One region of the Mesobacillus sp. LC4 genome, then DNA from elsewhere that is predicted to be linked to it. Evidence: riboswitches for the same ligand, from Rfam matches in the RefSeq annotation. Region 1 holds a riboswitch; the other holds the start of a gene.
The links. A riboswitch is a leader RNA that binds a small molecule or an ion and turns the genes downstream of it on or off. The one in region 1 is predicted to bind S-adenosylmethionine.
Positions count from the first base shown of each region.

Region 2: another riboswitch for S-adenosylmethionine. It lies ahead of AB5I83_RS17325 (LLM class flavin-dependent oxidoreductase); the one in region 1 lies ahead of AB5I83_RS12195 (trans-sulfuration enzyme family protein).

Region 1 covers NZ_JBGCUB010000003.1:259,459-271,363, reverse strand. Annotated here, with positions in the region: gene AB5I83_RS12220 (DEAD/DEAH box helicase) at 1-201, shown strand, start outside; gene AB5I83_RS12215 (amidase family protein) at 346-1,833, shown strand; gene AB5I83_RS12210 (hypothetical protein) at 1,858-1,992, shown strand; gene AB5I83_RS12205 (YitT family protein) at 2,299-3,165, opposite strand; gene AB5I83_RS12200 (CBS domain-containing protein) at 3,344-4,513, shown strand; SAM riboswitch class I at 4,753-4,857, shown strand; gene AB5I83_RS12195 (trans-sulfuration enzyme family protein) at 4,950-6,095, shown strand; gene AB5I83_RS12190 (general stress protein) at 6,250-6,816, shown strand; gene AB5I83_RS12185 (hypothetical protein) at 6,884-7,027, opposite strand; gene safA (SafA/ExsA family spore coat assembly protein) at 7,148-7,756, shown strand; gene AB5I83_RS12175 (lmo0954 family membrane protein) at 7,940-8,284, shown strand; gene AB5I83_RS12170 (PspA/IM30 family protein) at 8,470-9,114, shown strand; gene liaF (cell wall-active antibiotics response protein LiaF) at 9,248-9,982, shown strand; gene AB5I83_RS12160 (sensor histidine kinase) at 9,979-11,028, shown strand; gene AB5I83_RS12155 (response regulator transcription factor) at 11,021-11,653, shown strand; gene AB5I83_RS12150 (hypothetical protein) at 11,672-11,842, shown strand; gene AB5I83_RS12145 (hypothetical protein) at 11,875-11,905, opposite strand, start outside.
Region 2 covers NZ_JBGCUB010000005.1:342,128-348,337, forward strand. Annotated here, with positions in the region: gene AB5I83_RS17310 (sigma-70 family RNA polymerase sigma factor) at 1-49, shown strand, start outside; gene clpP (ATP-dependent Clp endopeptidase proteolytic subunit ClpP) at 70-651, shown strand; gene AB5I83_RS17320 (LL-diaminopimelate aminotransferase) at 782-1,963, shown strand; SAM riboswitch class I at 2,045-2,150, shown strand; gene AB5I83_RS17325 (LLM class flavin-dependent oxidoreductase) at 2,293-3,342, shown strand; gene AB5I83_RS17330 (ATP-grasp domain-containing protein) at 3,367-4,320, shown strand; gene AB5I83_RS17335 (pentapeptide repeat-containing protein) at 4,417-5,229, shown strand; gene AB5I83_RS17340 (hypothetical protein) at 5,419-5,964, shown strand; gene AB5I83_RS17345 (hypothetical protein) at 6,063-6,210, shown strand, end outside.

The sequences.
Region 1 (11,905 bases):
GTTGTCCACTATGACTTGCCAAGGGAGCATGATCAATATATCCACCGCTCCGGACGTACAGGCCGTTTTGGCGCAGAGGGAACGGTCATCTCAATCGTCAACGAACGTGAAGAACGTGATTTGAAAAGGTTCTGCAACGCCCTTAATATCACGCCAGTACAAAAAGAGTTTTACGGCGGAAAAATTGTCGACCCTGAATAACAACTATCGAAGCTATAGGATCAATTCCTATAGCTTTTTTACTGTGAATAAAGGAGTTTTCCTTAAGGCATCAGAATATATATTCCGTAGTTTATTTTTGATGGCTCTGTTAAAGGGTATTTTTTTTGAAAGGAATTGTTGAACGTGAAAAATCCACATTTGGATACATTGATGCAAGAGTGGTTGCCGGAAGCGACGATTGATGAGATGCAAGAGAAAATGGAGAAGGGTGAGCTGTCCTCTCATGATCTTGTCCTCATGTACCAGGCCCGTATTTCGGCTTTTGATAAAACAATCAATTCAGTACTTGAGTTGAACCCCGATGCACTGCAGATCGCAGCTTCACTGGATGCAGAACGAAAACTGAAGGGTGCCAGGGGTCCATTGCACGGCATTCCGGTTCTGGTAAAAGATAATATTGATACAAATGATAAAATGCATACAAGTGCTGGATCGCTCGCATTGAAGGACTCTTTTGCCCAGAAGGATTCCTTTGTTGCAGCCAAGCTAAGGGAGGCTGGCGCTGTCATTCTTGGCAAAACAAACATGACAGAGTGGGCGAATTTCATGGCGAATAACATGAAAAGCGGCTACAGTTCGCGCGGAGGCCAGGTGCTGAATCCGTATGGTCCTGGAAACTTCGATGTTGGGGGATCAAGTGCCGGTTCTGGTGCGGCGATTGCGGCTAATCTGGCTGCCGTAGCAGTCGGAACCGAAACGGATGGCTCTATTTTGAACCCAGCTTCGCAGAATTCATTGGTAGGCATCAAGCCGACAGTCGGCCTTGTCAGCCGCAGCGGCATCATTCCGATTGCCCACACTCAGGATACCGCCGGCCCGATGGCGAGAAGTGTGAAGGACGCGGTTTATCTTTTAGAAGCGATTGCTGGACACGATCCGCAAGACCCGGCAACGATGGTCAGTTTACCACAATTCAATCATGACTCTCTTTTCGATGAAAAAGCATTAAATGGAGCGAAAATTGCTGTTGTAAGAGAAGAGTATATTGGCAAGTGGACTCAGGAACAGGAGCAAATTTTTCAAAAAGCGGTTGAAAAATTGAAAGAGCTAGGCGCGCAAGTAGTTGAAGCAGCGATACCAGCAGCGAAGGCGACCTGGGGTTATAAGGTTTTGAGCTATGAATTCAAAGCGGACCTGAATGCTTATCTGAACGGTCTGGCACCGAATGTACCGGTCAGGACACTTGCTGACGTGATTGCTTTCAATAACGAGCATGGCGATGAAATGCTGAAGTACGGTCAGGAAGTGCTCCTCGAATCGGAAAAAACAAGCGGGACCCTGACCGAGGCTGAGTACCTCGAAGAACTTGAATACAATCTTTATATGGCAAGGGAGCAGGGGATTGACTATGCATTGAAAGAATATGGTGCTGATGCGGTGCTTTTCCCGATGGATGGATCGACAATCGGATCAAAAGCAGGATACCCATCCGTTACGGTTCCAACTGCTTTTACAGAAAGTGGAGAGCCGGTCGGCATCACTTTCACGGGCACTGCCTTCAGCGAACCATTGCTGATCAAACTCGCCTATGCATACGAGCAGGCAACGAGAGTGCGCCAGGCACCTGAACTTGGAATAAACGCTGAGGAAAAAACTCATACTACTTCATGAATCCATCAAAAGGAGCGAGGTAGAATGGGCAAACAAAAGCTAGGCAACGGGAACGCCCAGCGCAACAACAACAAGAAAAAGGGCAACAACACTCCTGAAGAACTTGTCGAATTCACAACTGGCCAGAAAGAAAAGAAATTCAACAATCCGATTGATTAACAGCAAAGTGCCCCGGCGATTCTTCGCCAGGGCACTTTTTACATTAAAAATGATAAAATTACTGCAAATTTTGGTGGAAATACTAACAATTGCATGAGAAACAAGCGTAGACAAAGACTTATCAAGAACTTATTGGCGAAAAAATAAATTATGCGACCACATTTGAAGATAATTCGACCACATTTCGAAATATATTGGCGGATTTTTGATTATTTCGACCACTTTTTAAGATATATCGACCACTTTTAAGGATATATCGACCACATTTCAGGTTTTATCGACCAACCGCTCATCCATCATGTTTAATCAATGCCCGCCGCTCTTATCAAAGTTGCTTCCGGAAACATCAGCGACATTTTCAATCGCGACTAAAGCATTTGGATCAATATCATCGACAACGGAGCGCAGTGTGGACAATTCAATCCGGCTGACGATGGTGTAGATGATTTTTTTAGGCTCGCTTGAAAAAACGCCTTGGCCCTGTATGTAGGTCATGCCTCTGCCTAATTGCTTCAGCAAGGCTTCGGCGATTTCTTCAGGAACATCGGAAATGATCGTGACGGATTTTAGCTCTTCCATGCCCTCGACGACGACATCGATCATTTTGAAGGCGATGAAATAGGTGATGATAGAGTACATGGCTGTTTCCCAGCTGAACACGAGCAAGGCGGCTAAAATGAAGATGAATAAGTTCATGATCATGACGATTTGTCCGACAGAGACGGTGCGCTTTTTGCTGACAAGTATCGCGATGATTTCCGTTCCGTCCAGTGCTCCGCCTGCCCGGATGACCAAACCGACACCTGTACCCAGGATAACTGCGCCGATGATAGTCGCTAGAAATAAATCATCTGTCACAGGGGCAAAATGGTGTAAATAAGCGGTCGCGGCGGATAAAATGATGACGCCATACAAAGTGCGAAGCGTGAATTTCAAACCCATCCTCCGATATCCGATATACAGGAATGGGAGGTTGAAAACAATCAGGAAAATACTCATCGAGATGTTCGTCAGTTCCGCTGCAATGATGGATAGCCCGATGACCCCTCCATCAAGAATTGCGTTAGGAACCAGGAACAGGTCGAGCCCAAAAGCCGCGATAATCGCCCCGATTGTGATGGTCACAAGCTGTGTGACCTCTATAACTATTCTCTTTTTCTTCGTTGCTGCCACTGAATATCAATCCCTTTTCTATAAAAATAACATCTGTGAATTAGTAATGTATGTACTATACTTATTGTATCAAACATAATGTTCATCTGGAATTTTTACATTATATATCCATGATTAGTAAAAGTACTAAATGGGGTAAGGAGAAAGGGAAGTTATTTGAAATTACGGAGGGGCTATCTTGGTTAATAATACTCAGAATAAACATAGATTCAATCATCAGTCAGGTTCAAAAAAACAGGCTGGTAAAAATAAAAAGTCATATATTCGTACAAATCCTAAGCAGCAAGTGTCAGATGAAAACAGACTGAAGCGAGTCGATGAAAAGGAACAAAAGCACCCTGGTAAAAAAGACAACGAAAGTGCGGATTCATCCAATACAGCTGGAAAAGGAAACGGCAACTCGCCGTCAAAAGTAAAACCAGACAACAAGCAGATTAGACGCGGGAAGAGTTCCTCATCTGAAGAACAATTAAAAAGTGGTAATGGTAACTCATCCTCCAATCAATCCAAAAGTAAAAATGGTAATGGGAAACCATCTTCTCAACAATCCAATAATGGGAATGGGAAAAAGCGAGGCAATGATGATGGAAGGAATCCCGAATCAGGCACCAATGCTTCTGAGGAGCATGAGGTAAAACATAAGGAGCAATCCGGAAAGTTCGAGACAGCTTTTAACAGGATTCATAAAGCGTTGAAGGAAATGGTGAAGGGAACGGACAGTGATGCGTTTGTCGAACTGCTGTATTCAGGCTATAAAAATCATTCATTAGTGCGTAAATATAAAAGTGAGCTTCATCAGTTTGCGAAGCTTCGCAATGCGATTGTCCATGAGCGGGTGAACGCGGATTATTATATCGCCGAGCCTCATATCGAAGTGGTTGAACGGATCGAGGAGATATGCAGGGAGTTCGAGAAGCCGCAGACAGCGTTATCGATCGCGACCAGCCCTGTGTTTTATTATTATGAAGATGCGTATCTTAAAGATGTTCTAAAGGTGATCAATAAGTTTGATTTCACAAGATTCCCTGTCTATGACAAGGATGATAAATATATTGCCCTGCTGACTTCAACGGAAATCATCCAGTGGATGGCGAAGCATTTTTCAGATAGCGTCGTGCATTTTGAGGACGTGAGGGTCAAGGAGCTACTGACGAAGGGGAAAAATTACTTTGTGACCTTTGTCGATGAGGATGCATCTTTGTATCATATTGAAGAGTTATTCGAGCGTTACCATACAAGAGGAAAAAAACTGCAGGCCGTCATCATCACGGAAACCGGTGACCGCCACGGGAAGCCAATTGGCGTGATCACGCCTTGGGACTTGCTTGACAGCGATCCGGAAGATTGAGTTTGTGCGATCTGTCATATACGTAAGACGAACGGTACCTAGGTATGAACTGTCAAGTGTGTATCACGAACGGTGCCGAGGTATGAACTGTCAAGTGTGTATCACGAACGGTGCCTCCGAAGTATGAACTGTCATTTATGTATTACGAACGGTACCGAAAGGATGAACCCTCATTGACGGAAAGCCGGAGAGGCTGGTATACTTCAGCTATTAAAAAACTATTTTTAAACCCGAAATAACTCTTATCCAGAGCGGCGGAGGGACAGGCCCTTTGAAGCCCGGCAACCTTATTTTTTTACGATGAAAGGTGCTGAGTTCTGAAGATTGCAGTCTGAAGATAAGAGAGGCTGATTGAACTGTAACCTCTCCTTATTGGAGAGGTTTTTTTATGATTGTTTTTACCATACGACTACGAATTCTAAAAGCAGGTGACAAGATGGCTAAAAAGTTTGAAACAGAAGTATTGCATTCAGTACATACGAAGCAACAGGGAATTAAAAGCAAGGCTACCCCGATATATCAGACGTCGGCTTTTACTTTCGATGACCTTGATGAGCTGGAGGGCTTTTATCAGGGAGAAGGGAATTATTTGTATTCCAGGGTTGGCAATCCGAATACGGATGAACTGGGTCAAGCCGTAGCAGCGCTTGAGTATGCAGAAGATGGAGTGGCGGCTTCTTCAGGGCTGGCTGGGATTTTAGCGGGTGTTCTGGCAGTTGTGAAAAATGGCGACCATATCGTGGCGGCTGATGATGTTTATGGCGGAAGTTTTCATATGCTGAAGGCTGAATTGGAACGCTTTGGAATCGAGACGACCTTTGTAGCGTTTGCGGATTTGCAAAATGTAGAACAGGCGATCCGACCGAATACGAAGCTTCTATATACTGAGTCCATCACAAATCCGCTTCTTCGTGTGGAAAAATTGGTAGAGGTCATCGCGCTTGCCAAGAAAAGAGATCTGATTGTTTTGGTGGATAATACATTTGCAACGCCGCTTCATGTTCGCCCGTTCACACTAGGAGCTGACCTGGTTGTCCACAGCGCGACTAAATACATTGGCGGCCATAGTGATGTCACATCAGGTGTCGTTGTTGGCAAGAAGGAGCTGATTGCAGAAGCACGTGCGAGGATCGTGAACCTCGGTGCGAACCTCAGTCCGTTTGAAGCGTGGCTTACATGCAGGGGGTTGAAGACTCTGGCGTTAAGAATGAAAACTCAATCAGAGAATGCCAGGATGCTGGCTGATAGTCTGAATGAAAATAAGAATGTCGCAAAGGTTTATTATCCATTTACTGAAGGTGAAAAGGGATTCGGCGCCATCGTAAGTATTGAACTCGCAGAACAGGTGGATGCAGATCAATTTTTCAAATCGCTTGGTTGGATTAAAATTGTGCCAACACTTGCAGGAGTCGAAACAACGGTCTCCCATCCACTGAAAACTTCCCATCGCGCGCTGCCGCCAGAGGCACAGGCAGAGCTTGGAATCACGTATCGACTAGTCAGGATTTCAGTTGGAATCGAAAATAGCGAGGATATCATTCAGCAATTTGAAGCAGCACTGTCTGCGGCTGTGGAAAAATAATCTGGAAGTAAATGAGCTACTTTGCACTGTTGCTTTTTAACTAAATGTAGATTTCAAAGAAAAAAATGTCCCATTTTATCGTTCGACATAAGGTTTACGCCTCTTGTATGCGGGTATTTTTAAAGGGACTACTCGTCTAAAGGAGGCTTTTATTATGTTTGAACATGAAAAACATCTTGTAGGAGTATATGATAACGAGCAAGACGCAATCCAGGCTGTTGAGGACCTGAAAAGACAGGGATACTCAACTGATGACATCTCTGTTATCAGTAAGAACGAAGATGAGATTCACGATGTCAATGAAGCAACCGGTACAAAGACTGAGGAAGGTCTGGCTGCAGGTGCAGCAACAGGAGGCGTATTAGGCGGCCTTACTGGATTATTGGCAGGCATCGGTGCGCTAGCGATTCCTGGAATTGGTCCAATCGTAGCTGCGGGCCCAATCGCTGCGACACTTACAGGTGCAGCAGTAGGCGCAGGTGCAGGCGGATTAGCCGGAGCACTGATCGGAATGGGCATTCCGGAAGATGAAGCGGAACGTTACGAAGGCTATGTAAAAGAAGGTAAGATTCTTGTAGTTGTCGAGCGTGACGAAAACAGAGTCGGCCTGAATGATAATGCTACAGCGGTTGATGGCACAAGGAATGTAGACCCAGTCGATGCACCACTGACTTCGGACAACCCTGCCAACACTCGTTTTGATAACACACGCGACTTTTAACTTTTAAAACCATGCCATTGTAAGAAGGCTGCCAGTTCATCCTGGCAGCCTTTTGGCATTCTACAACCTACTCTTCTCGCTTGCTATCCAACAAATCAACCCGGCTCACATCATCGTAATTAAAAGCAGATCTGATAAAAAACATTAACGTACCGCCCATTAAACCGAGACAAATGACAAAACCAATGGTCATCACCCAAAGATAGCCCATACTTTGCATTCCTCCCTTGAATAAACTATATGCAACGTTCTTGTGATGTTTTCTTATGAAAAATTAATAAAGTATAATTTCTTGGGTTTTTCTCATCCTATCAGGTGAGGAGGATTGAATATGTTCAAGAAAATACTTTTAGCTCTTTTATTGATGGTAATGGCTCTTCCAACCATTTCGTCCGCACAGCAGGTCCACACAGTACAGCCGGGTGATACTCTATGGAAAATATCAGTCAGGTACCAGATTGGCCTTTCTGAAATCATTTCCGCCAACCCGCAGTTTAAAAATCCAAATTTGATTTATCCTGGACAGAAGGTGAATATCCCTACTATAAGAGCAACAAAGAGTATTGAAAGCCAGGTAATCCAGCTGACGAATCAGGAGCGAGCCAAGAATGGCCTGAAACCGCTAGCTGCTGACTGGCAGCTTTCCAGGGTTGCACGATATAAATCTGCTGATATGAGAGACAAAAATTATTTCTCCCATACAAGCCCAACATACGGCAGCCCGTTTATGATGATGAAGAATTTTGGCGTCAACTATCGCAGTGCTGGAGAGAACATTGCTGCCGGCCAGCGTACAGCGAATGAAGTAGTCCAATCATGGATGAATAGCCCCGGCCACCGCAAGAATATCCTTAGTCCTACATACACACATATCGGTGTTGGACATGCAACGGGCGGTAATTATGGACACTATTGGACGCAAATGTTCATCGCAAAATAAATAATCCAAATGGAAATAACCCGGTTCATGGAGACCGGGTTATTTTTTTGTTGCTGCGGTTGAATCCCATAGACCGGTACGCAGCTAAGCCTCAGGTCCTACTCCAAAATCAAGCTCAGGCACGTTATTGAATTTTAGCCAGAAAGGTAAGATGTAATCATAAGAGATAAGGAGGAATTGAACATGAAAAAATTTGGTTTACTGGTTGCCGGTTTCATTGCTGCCATGGTGCTGATTTCAAACCTTGGCCCGCTCGTCGGACTTGGGGTCAGCTTGCTGGTGCTCTACTTCGTCGTCAAACAATTTTTAAAGACAGATTCAACTGCCGCAAAAGTCGGCTGGGGAATCGCGGGCTTCATCATCCTGATGGCGACAGCTTCAAACGTACCAGCCATCTTGGCAATCGCAGCTGCTTATGTCCTGTACCTTGTATACAAGAACTGGGATAAGAAAGAAAATGTGATTCGCGAAGACAACGACCCTTTCGTCAACTTCGAAAAGCAATGGGCACAATTGAATAACAAATAACAAATAAATCCACAAAAATAAAATGAATGTACTTCAATTTGAAAACTATCTAGCTCCAGCGCCTAGCCCCTCGAGTCGCTTCGGTCCGCCCAATGAAGTCAAAGAACGACTTCACTGGTCGGCCCTCCAGCGCTTGTCGGGGCTGACCAAGGCGCTTGCGCTTATCAAAAAAGGAGAGATATTAAATGGCAAATCTATTAACAAGAATCAAAAACACGGTAATGGCAGATCTTCACGAGGCTCTTGACCAGAAGGAAAAGAAAAATCCAATCGCGCTGCTGAATCAGTATCTTCGTGAATGTGAAAATGAAACAGAAAAGGTCAGAAAGCTTCTTGAGCGCCAAGGGCAGTTGAAGGAACAGTTTGCCCGCGAACATCAGCAAGCACTTGAAATGGCTGAAAAAAGGAAGTATCAATCAGAGGTGGCAATGAGAGCTGGTGAAAATGATCTCCAGGAGTTTGCTCAGCAGGAGCAGGCGCAGTATGAGGAGCGTGCAGCCAGACTGAAGGAAGCCATGGAAAATGGTGTGAAACAACAGCTCGAGCTCGAGCGGAAATATGAAGAGATGAAGCATAAATTGAAAGATATGCACATCCGACGTCTTGAATTGATGGGCCGCGAGAATGTAACAAGAGCCCATCATCGAATGGATCAGGTATTGGATAACGGTGCGTACTCCGATAAAGCCTACTCAAGATTCACAGAGATGGAAACCTATCTCGACCAGCTGGAGGAGAAAGTGAACAGCACTTACAACCGCAATACAATCGACAGCAGGATTGCCCAGCTCGAAAAAGAGTTCAAAAATAAAGAAACACATACTATTTAATAGGCAAAACATGGTATTCTATAAAGGCGCAGGCAGCTGCGCCTTTTAGGATATCACCTCGAAAAGACTTCATAATAAAAATCCTCTATCAAGTATTCCATTTTTAAAAAGCTAGAGGAAGGGAGGAAACAGCATGTTGAACAACATGAAAAATGATTATGTCAGCTGGATTGTGATTACTGGACTTATATTGCTATTGCTCGAAGTTTCATTTTTTAACGAAGGACTGATTTTCTCCCTCCTGGCAAGCGGAGCGATGATTTACTTCGGCCGCTCATTAATGCCGAAAAAATCGGGAAAGTTCTTATTTTGGGCAGGTTTGTTCTTTTTCCTGAGCAGCGTCTTCAGCATGATGACGTTCCGATTTTTCTTATTGGCCGTCCTGATTTACCTTGCCTATCAATTTGCACAGTCGAAAAAGAAGCCTGAAGTGATCACACCAGTTTTACAGGAGCCTGAAATAGAGAACCGGAAGGAAATGCTGATTGAAAAGACTCCTCTTTTTAAAAATCGTTTGTTTGGGCATCAGGAAACACCGTCACATGTATATGAGTGGAATGATGTCAATATCCAGACGGGGATTGGCGACAGTGTGATCGACCTGAGCCTGACAGTTCTGCCAAAGGGAGAAACCGTCATCTTTATCCGAAATATCATAGGCAATGTCAAATTGTATGTGCCATATGATTTAGAAGTAACCCTCCGTCATTCATCAGTGATTGGCTCTGCTGAAGTATTCGAGCATGAGGAAGGAAGGGCACTGAACCAGAATTTATATGTGCAGACTCCAGGCTATGAAGAGGCAGAGCAAAAAGTGAAAATTTTCACCTCTATGCTTGTTGGTAATATCGAGGTGAAACGCATATGACGACTGCCATGCGCCAAATCTTATGGGGATTAACACTCGGTATTATTTTATTCATCGCGGTGACTTTGTCTTTTGTACTCGTTTTTCCGGTCGCGAAGCTTTCTGATTTGTGGAACCGGGAACTGATGGATATCCCGTTCATCATTTTCACCTTCAGCATTAGCGTCGTGCTGGGCGTTGCTTTTGGTATGGCATCAGGGACATATTGGCGAAAGCAATTCAGAACAGTCGACAACTGGCTTTTTCAGCTGGAGGAAGGACAGGAACCTGAAATTGAACTCAATCAGGCATACGCGGAAATCTCCTCTATATCGAAAAGAGTCAGCAAGCTTCATAAGCAGATTTCTGAAAAAGCGATGCTGTCACAGCGCCTTGCGACTGAAAAAGCAGAGGAACAAGAGTCGCGGATTCAGGAAATCATTTCGCAAGAGCGCAATAGGCTGGCACGCGAACTGCATGATTCTGTCAGCCAGCAGCTTTTTGCAGCCTCGATGCTGATGTCCGCGATCAATGAAACGAAAGCACCTTCCGAGAATGAGCGTGAGACAAAGCAGCTGAAGATGGTCGAGGAAATGATCCATCAGTCGCAGCTTGAAATGAGGGCGCTCCTTCTGCACCTGCGGCCAGTCGCTTTGAAAGGGAAAAGCCTGCAGGAAGGAATCGAAGAACTATTAATCGAATTAAGACAGAAAGTCACCATGAATATCAAGTGGAAGGTGGAGCCATTCCCATTGGATAAAGGGGTCGAGGACCATCTATTCCGCATCCTCCAGGAGTCTGTCTCGAATACGCTTCGCCATGGTAAGGCAGAAGAGTTGGAAGTATTGTTGATCAAGCGCGATGATAAAGTAATCATGCGAGTTGTCGATGATGGTATCGGTTTTAATGTAGAAGAAGCAAAAGCAGGATCATATGGCCTCCAGAATATGCACGAGCGTGCCGGGGAAATCGGCGGGACATTGAAGATTGTCAGTGTAGAAAATAAAGGGACCAGGCTTGAGGTTAAGGTTCCAATTTTAATGGTGGCGGGTGAGAAGAATGATTAAAGTTGTATTTGTGGATGACCATGAAATGGTGCGGATTGGCGTTTCGTCGTATTTATCAGCCCAGCCTGATATTGAAGTGATCGGCGAGGCGGATAATGGCAAGACAGGTGTCGAGATGGTTCTTGAGTTGCGGCCGGATATCGTACTGATGGATCTGGTCATGAAAGAGATGGATGGAATCGAGGCGACAAAGCAGATCATCGAGCAGTGGCCTGAAGCGAGAATCATCATTGTAACGAGCTTCCTTGATGATGAAAAGGTATATCCTGCGCTTGAAGCTGGGGCGACGAGTTATATGCTGAAAACCTCGAAAGCCAGTGAAATAGCAGATGCGGTAAGAGTTACATACTCTGGTCAGCCAGTGCTCGAACCGGAAGTGACAGGCAAGATGATGATGAAAATGCGCCAGAAGAATAATGTTGAACTGCACGAAGAGTTGACAGAGCGAGAGATGGAAGTTTTGAAGCTAATTGCTGAGGGAAAAACGAACCAGGAAATTGCTGACGAACTATTCATCGCCCTGAAAACCGTGAAAACGCATGTCAGCAATATACTAAGTAAGCTTCAGGTGCAGGACCGCACCCAGGCAGTCATATATGCTTTCAGGCATTCAATCGTAAAATAACAGGGGGAGGTTTTCTGCATGGAGCCGTTTTTTGGTTTGTTTGGATTGGTAGGTATTCTGTTGTCGATCGGATTGCCAATCGTCCTTATTGTGCTATATGTCATGCTTGTAACGAGCACGAAACGACAGGAAGCATTGTTGACTGAGATTCTTGCTGAGTTGAGAAGAAAGGATCATTTTGATTCATAAAACAAAAAAGAGGCCAATGGCCCCCGGTCAAACTAGTTCGCTTTTTTGTCGATTACATCTAAT
Region 2 (6,210 bases), on a different contig from region 1:
GTCTTTACACTCTCGTTCACCTCTCTCTACTTTCAAAATGGCTGCGTAAGCAGGAAAGGGAGGAACAAATTGAGTAGAATTCCTTATGTCATCGAACAATCAAACCGGGGAGAACGTTCATACGATATTTATTCAAGGCTTTTAAAAGACCGGATTATCATGCTTGGAGATGAAATCAATGACCAGGTGGCAAACAGCGTTATTGCTCAGCTTCTGTTTCTTGAAGCAGATAATCCTGAAAAGGATATCTCGATCTATATTAATAGTCCTGGAGGTTCAACCACAGCAGGATTCGCGATTTTTGATACGATGGAATACATCAAGCCCGACATCAGCACAATCTGCATCGGAATGGCCGCATCTTTTGGAGCCATGTTGCTGCTTGCCGGTACAAAAGGGAAAAGATTTGCATTGCCAAACAGTGAAATCATGATCCATCAGCCTCTCGGCGGTGCAAGAGGCCAGGCGACGGAGATTGAGATCTCGGCTAAAAGAATCCTGAAGCTGCGCGACCATGTGAATCAAATTATTTCCGATAGAACTGGACAGCCGGTTGAAAAAATCGCAAAGGATACAGACCGGGATTATTTTATGAGTGCACAGGAAGCTTTGGAATACGGGATTATTGATAAAATTATTACACGAACATAGGGGCTGCTTAAGCAGTCCTGTTTTTTTTTTGCTAGAAATGACTGGCTGCTCCTGATATAATCGAATTTATATTTTAAAAGATTCTAACAATTCACAGCGTTAAAGAAATAAACAGTAAAGGGGAATATCCATGAATATTTACGGATCAGAAAAGATACGAAAGATGACATCAAGTATTTTTCAGGAAGTGGTTGACCGTAAACAGGCAGCCTTGATGTATGGGAAAGATGTGATTGACTTAAGTATAGGGAGTCCAGATTTTGGCCCGCCTTCTTTTGTCATGGAGGAACTTGCTAAATATTCGATGGATCCAGGGAAATATGGATACACGTTAAAGGGAATCAGTGAATTTAATGAGGCAGTTACATATTTTTATCAACAGCGTTATTCTGTTGAGCTAGAAGCTGAAAGTGAAGTCTTGCAGCTGATGGGCTCGCAGGATGGGCTAGCGCACTTGGCTACTGCAATCATTGACCCTGGGGATTATGTACTTGTTCCGGATCCAGGTTACCCAATCTATGAAGCTAGCGTAACCATTGCCGGTGGGTCGATCTATCCTATGCCTTTGTTGGAGGGAAATCAATATCTGCCGCAGCTGAATGAGATTCCTCTAGAAATCTTAGAAAAGTCGAAGATGATGATCTTGAGTTATCCAGGAAATCCTGTCACCGCGCTGGCGGACAGCAGCTTTTTTGAACAGGTGGTCGAATTCGCTAAAGTACATAACATCCTCGTGGTGCACGACTTCGCCTATTCTGAATTGATTTATGATGAGAATCCGAAAACCAGCTTCCTTTCGGTGGACGGTGCCAAAGACGTAGGGGTAGAGTTTAACTCATTGTCAAAAACCTTCAATATGGCAGGCTGCCGCATTGGCTACGTCGCTGGGAATTCACAGGTGATCAATATTCTTGCTTCCTTCAAATCACATATCGATTACGGTATTTTTTACCCGATTCAAAAAGCAGCAATTGCTGCACTGACCTCAGATTATTCTTTTCTCGGGGATCAGCTGAAGCAGTATGAAGCACGAAGGGATGCTTTGGTTTCAGGATTCAGGAATAGCGGTTGGCAAGTGGCAAATTCTCCGGCAACGATGTTTGTGTGGGCTAAAATTCCTGCCGGCTGGAAATCCCGCGATTTCGCTTTCAAGCTAATTGATGAAGAAGGAATTGCCGTCGTTCCTGGTGATGCTTTTGGAAAACAAGGCGAAGGCTATGTCCGAATTGCCATGGTCCAGCCACCAGATAGACTGATAGAAGCATCTCAAAGGGTAAATAAATTTCTGTCTGGGTTTCCGGTCGGGATATAATAATATTTCGATAAACGAATTGACTTTTGAATGAATTTGGAATATTATCACTTTAACGAACTAAAATTTAATACTTATGTCTTCTTATCAAGAGAGGTGGAGGGAAAGGCCCTGCGAAACCTCGGCAACAGGTTCTGAAAGAATACTGTGCCAATTCCTGCGGACAATTTTGTCTGAAAGATGAGAAGAGAGTATGCTATGGCTCTCTTCTTGAAGAAGGGAGCTTTTTATTTTTAGGAGGCTTATTTATGAGCCTCTAATGTTTTACTTATAAAACCAACTTATCAGGTTGGTTAAGTTGAGATTTTATGAGCAGAGGAGAGATTGAGATGAAATACGGATTTTGGCTGCCTATATTTGGCGGATGGCTTAGGAATGTAGAAGACGAGAACATGCCACCTACCTTTGACTATGCAAAGAAAGTGATTCAATCAGCAGAACAATGGGGCTACTCTACAACATTAATTGCCGAATTATATTTGAATGATATAAAAGGGCCAGAGCGCGATTCCCTTGAAGCATGGACAACTGCTGCCGCACTGGCTTCAGTAACGGAAAAAATTGAAATAATGGCAGCGGTTAGACCGGGCTTCCACAATCCGGCTATCACGGCAAAAATGGCGGCAAATATTGATCAACTCAGCAACGGGCGATTTACGCTTAATGTTGTTTCAGCATGGTGGGAGGAAGAAGCAAGGCAATACGGCGGAGTTTTTACCGAACATGATGAACGATATGACAGGACTACAGAGTTCATAGATGTGCTCAAGGGACTATGGCGTGATGAAACCTTCTCTTATGAAGGCAAGTTTTATCAGCTCAAGGATACGAAGCTGTTCCCGAAACCAGTTCAGCGGCCGAATCCGGTCCTTTATGCCGGCGGAGAAAGTGCAAAGGGAAAACAGACGATTGTTGAAAAATGTGATGCCTATGTCATGCATGGCGGGACAATAGAAGAAATTGAACAGAAAATAACAGACATGAAAGTCCGCAGAGCGGCAACTTCAAATCCAGAATTGTCGGAGTTCGGAATGGCTGCCTATGTCATTTGCCGCGACACCGAGGAAGAAGCAATCGCAGAATTGGAATGCATTACGACTGTAAAAGAATCAAGTGCCTATGCCGGCTTTAAGGATTTCACAAGTAAATCCCAGCTTGAACAGCAAATCCAGCTCCAGGATTACTCGGTATCGAACCGTGGTTTACGGCCGAATTTGATTGGCACTCCTGACCAAATCGCCGAGCGAATTCTTCAGTATGAACAAGCGGGGGTAGGGTTGCTTCTGCTCCAATTTTCACCGCAACTCGAAGAAATGGAACGTTTTTCAAAGCAGGTTATGCCTCTTGTGGAGGCAAAAAGAAAGCAAGTGATTGCTTGAACTACTATAAGGAGATGAGTAAATATGAGCAAGGTATATATTATCCATGAAAATAGTGAATGGACAATTCATTTAACAAAGCGGCTGAAGGAGCTAGGGATTCCATTTGAGGAATGGCATCTCAACGAAGGACTGCTTGATTTATCGAAGGAACCGCCACAAGGAATTTTTTATAGCAGGATGAGCGCTTCGTCTCACACAAGAGGCCATCGATTCGCTCCGGAATATACTGCACAGGTTTTAGCCTGGCTGGAGGCTCACGGATGCAAAGTTTTCAACGGAACACGCGCACTGGAACTGGAAGTTAGCAAGGTCAAGCAATACCTTGAGCTGGCCAAGCAAGGAGTAAAGACTCCGAGAACTATTGCAACTGTCGGTAAAAAACAGCTTTTAGAAGCGGCCAAGGAATTCGAAGGGAAAGCATTTATTACTAAGCATAACCGCGCAGGAAAGGGTCTTGGAGTACAACTTTTTCAATCGGCTGATGCATTGAAGTCATATGTTGATGGCCCTGCATTTGAAGAACCGGTGGATGGTGTCACGCTCATTCAGGAATATATCCAGTCTCCGGAGAGCTATATAACAAGATGTGAATTCGTCGGCGGAGAATTTGTTTATGCAGTGAGGGTCGATACATCTGAAGGTTTTGAATTATGCCCGGCAGATGCCTGCCAGATTGGAGACCTATTCTGTCCAGTCGGAGAAGAGATTGAAGAAAAGCCAAAATTCCAGGTGATTGAAGCGTTCAACGACCCTATTATTGAAAAATATAAGAGAGTGCTAGAAGCAAACAATATTGATGTTGCCGGAATTGAATTTATCAGAAATGAGTCAGGTGAAATCTTTACTTACGATATCAATACAAATACAAACTACAATCCAGATGCTGAAGCAAAAGCTGGGAAATTCGGCATGCTGGAGCTGGCAAGGTTCTTAGGAGAAAAGCTGGCTGCGGAGTATGGAATAGTGACAAGATAAGCAGGGAGTTCCCCTGCTTTTTTGTTTTTTCTCAGGAAAAATATGATAATCTATATTTAACAAAAGATGGAATTATACTACGGGAGATTAAGAGAAATGAATGGTCAAATGTTGCAAAATAAGTTAAGTGCCGATTGCGAAAGTTGCTTTGGTTTATGCTGTGTGGCTTTGCCATATGCGGAATCTGCTGACTTTGCTTTTGATAAGGGGGCAGGGGTGCCTTGTCAGAACTTGCAGAAGGATTACCGTTGTGGGATTCATAACAAACTGAGGGATGAAGGCTTCAAAGGATGTACCGTATACGAATGCTTTGGTGCGGGGCAAAAGGTTTCACAGATTACCTATAGGGGACATGATTGGCGAGACCACCCAGATACAGCGAAAGAAATGTTCGATGTATTCCCGATCATGCAGCAGCTTCATGAAATGCTACTTTACTTGGATGAATCCATGAAATTAGAGGACGCGAAGCCATTATACGGTGGTCTCCGAACAATCTATAAAAAAACAGAACAGCTTACAAACCTTGAATCTGCTGAAATTCTCAAGTTGGATATTCCCGCACATCGAGCAGAGGTTAACGGATTCCTCATAAAAACGAGTGAACTGGTCCGTTCTCGAGTAAAAAGCAGAAAGCAGCCGAGAGGAAAGAACCTGTTTGGTGCCAGGCTAACAGGAGCGGATCTCAGAGGTTCCGATTTACGGGGGACACTGTTGATTGCAGCAAATCTCAAAGGAGCTGACATGAGGGTGTGTGACTTTATCGGTGCCGATTTAAGGGATGCCGACTTAAGCGATGCAAATCTGGAAGGCAGCTTTTTTCTGACTCAGGCTCAGATCAACTCATCAAAAGGTAATGCTGAAACCAAATTACCTTCGACACTAAATAGGCCTACACACTGGTGGTGAATCTGAAGGAGGAGTTAAAATGACGGCATTTGTAATATTGATTGGCAGTATCTTCAGTGTCCTCGCGGTTGGATTTGGAGCAAAAGTTTGGAATGGTAAGAAGTAGTTTTGTTTAGTTCTTGAAAAAATGGTTAAATTTTGAAACTTATTGAATGTTCTTCCGTATTAAATAGTAAAGGGGGAGAGCATATGAAAAAGTTATCATTTATCCCTATAATCTTTCTACTATTGCTTTTCGGCTATCAACAAAAACAAAACGATGTGCTCGATACAAGTAAACTTGAGAAAGTTGAACAAACTGGGAATGCCACTGAGGAACAATTGAAAAGTATTCCGATCCTTTATAATGTACCATCCTTGAAAGTTGGCTTAGATTCTTTGCCATTTGAAGTAATTCTGCCTAAAGATTTTCCTTTTGACGCCATGCCGCTGAAAATGACGATCGAAGATTTCAAGCATGATGGGAAAGATTTACAAGTCAATTTTGACAGTGTTTCAAAAAACAAAGAAGATAACATCATTTTCATGATCACTGTCCATAATTTTAAAATTGAATATCCAGAAGGTCCGGGGGAAGAAGTTAAGCTAGCTGATGGGACGGCAGGAGATTATATGAAAGGAACTCTCGTTTTTGAAAAGGATGGAATTTATTATAGTATTGGCTATTACAATCCTAATATCTCGGATGAGCAATCGAAGAAAGACACTATTGCATTGGCCAATCAAATGTTATAAGTGTTTGAAGAACGCAAAAATTTTGCGTTCTTTTTAAATTGCTGGTAAAGAAAGGATATCAAAGTTCATTTTGGCCAAGACTATAATTGGTGATAGAAATGAAACGTATCTTGATGATAATAATCTGGGGCGGCTGCATTGTTCTTTTGTCTCTTGCCTATGAAGACTACCTTTACTCCCAGTTTGAGGTTCATTCTGTAAAGGGGACCGTTAAGGATAAAGGAGTTACTAATACAACCATGAATA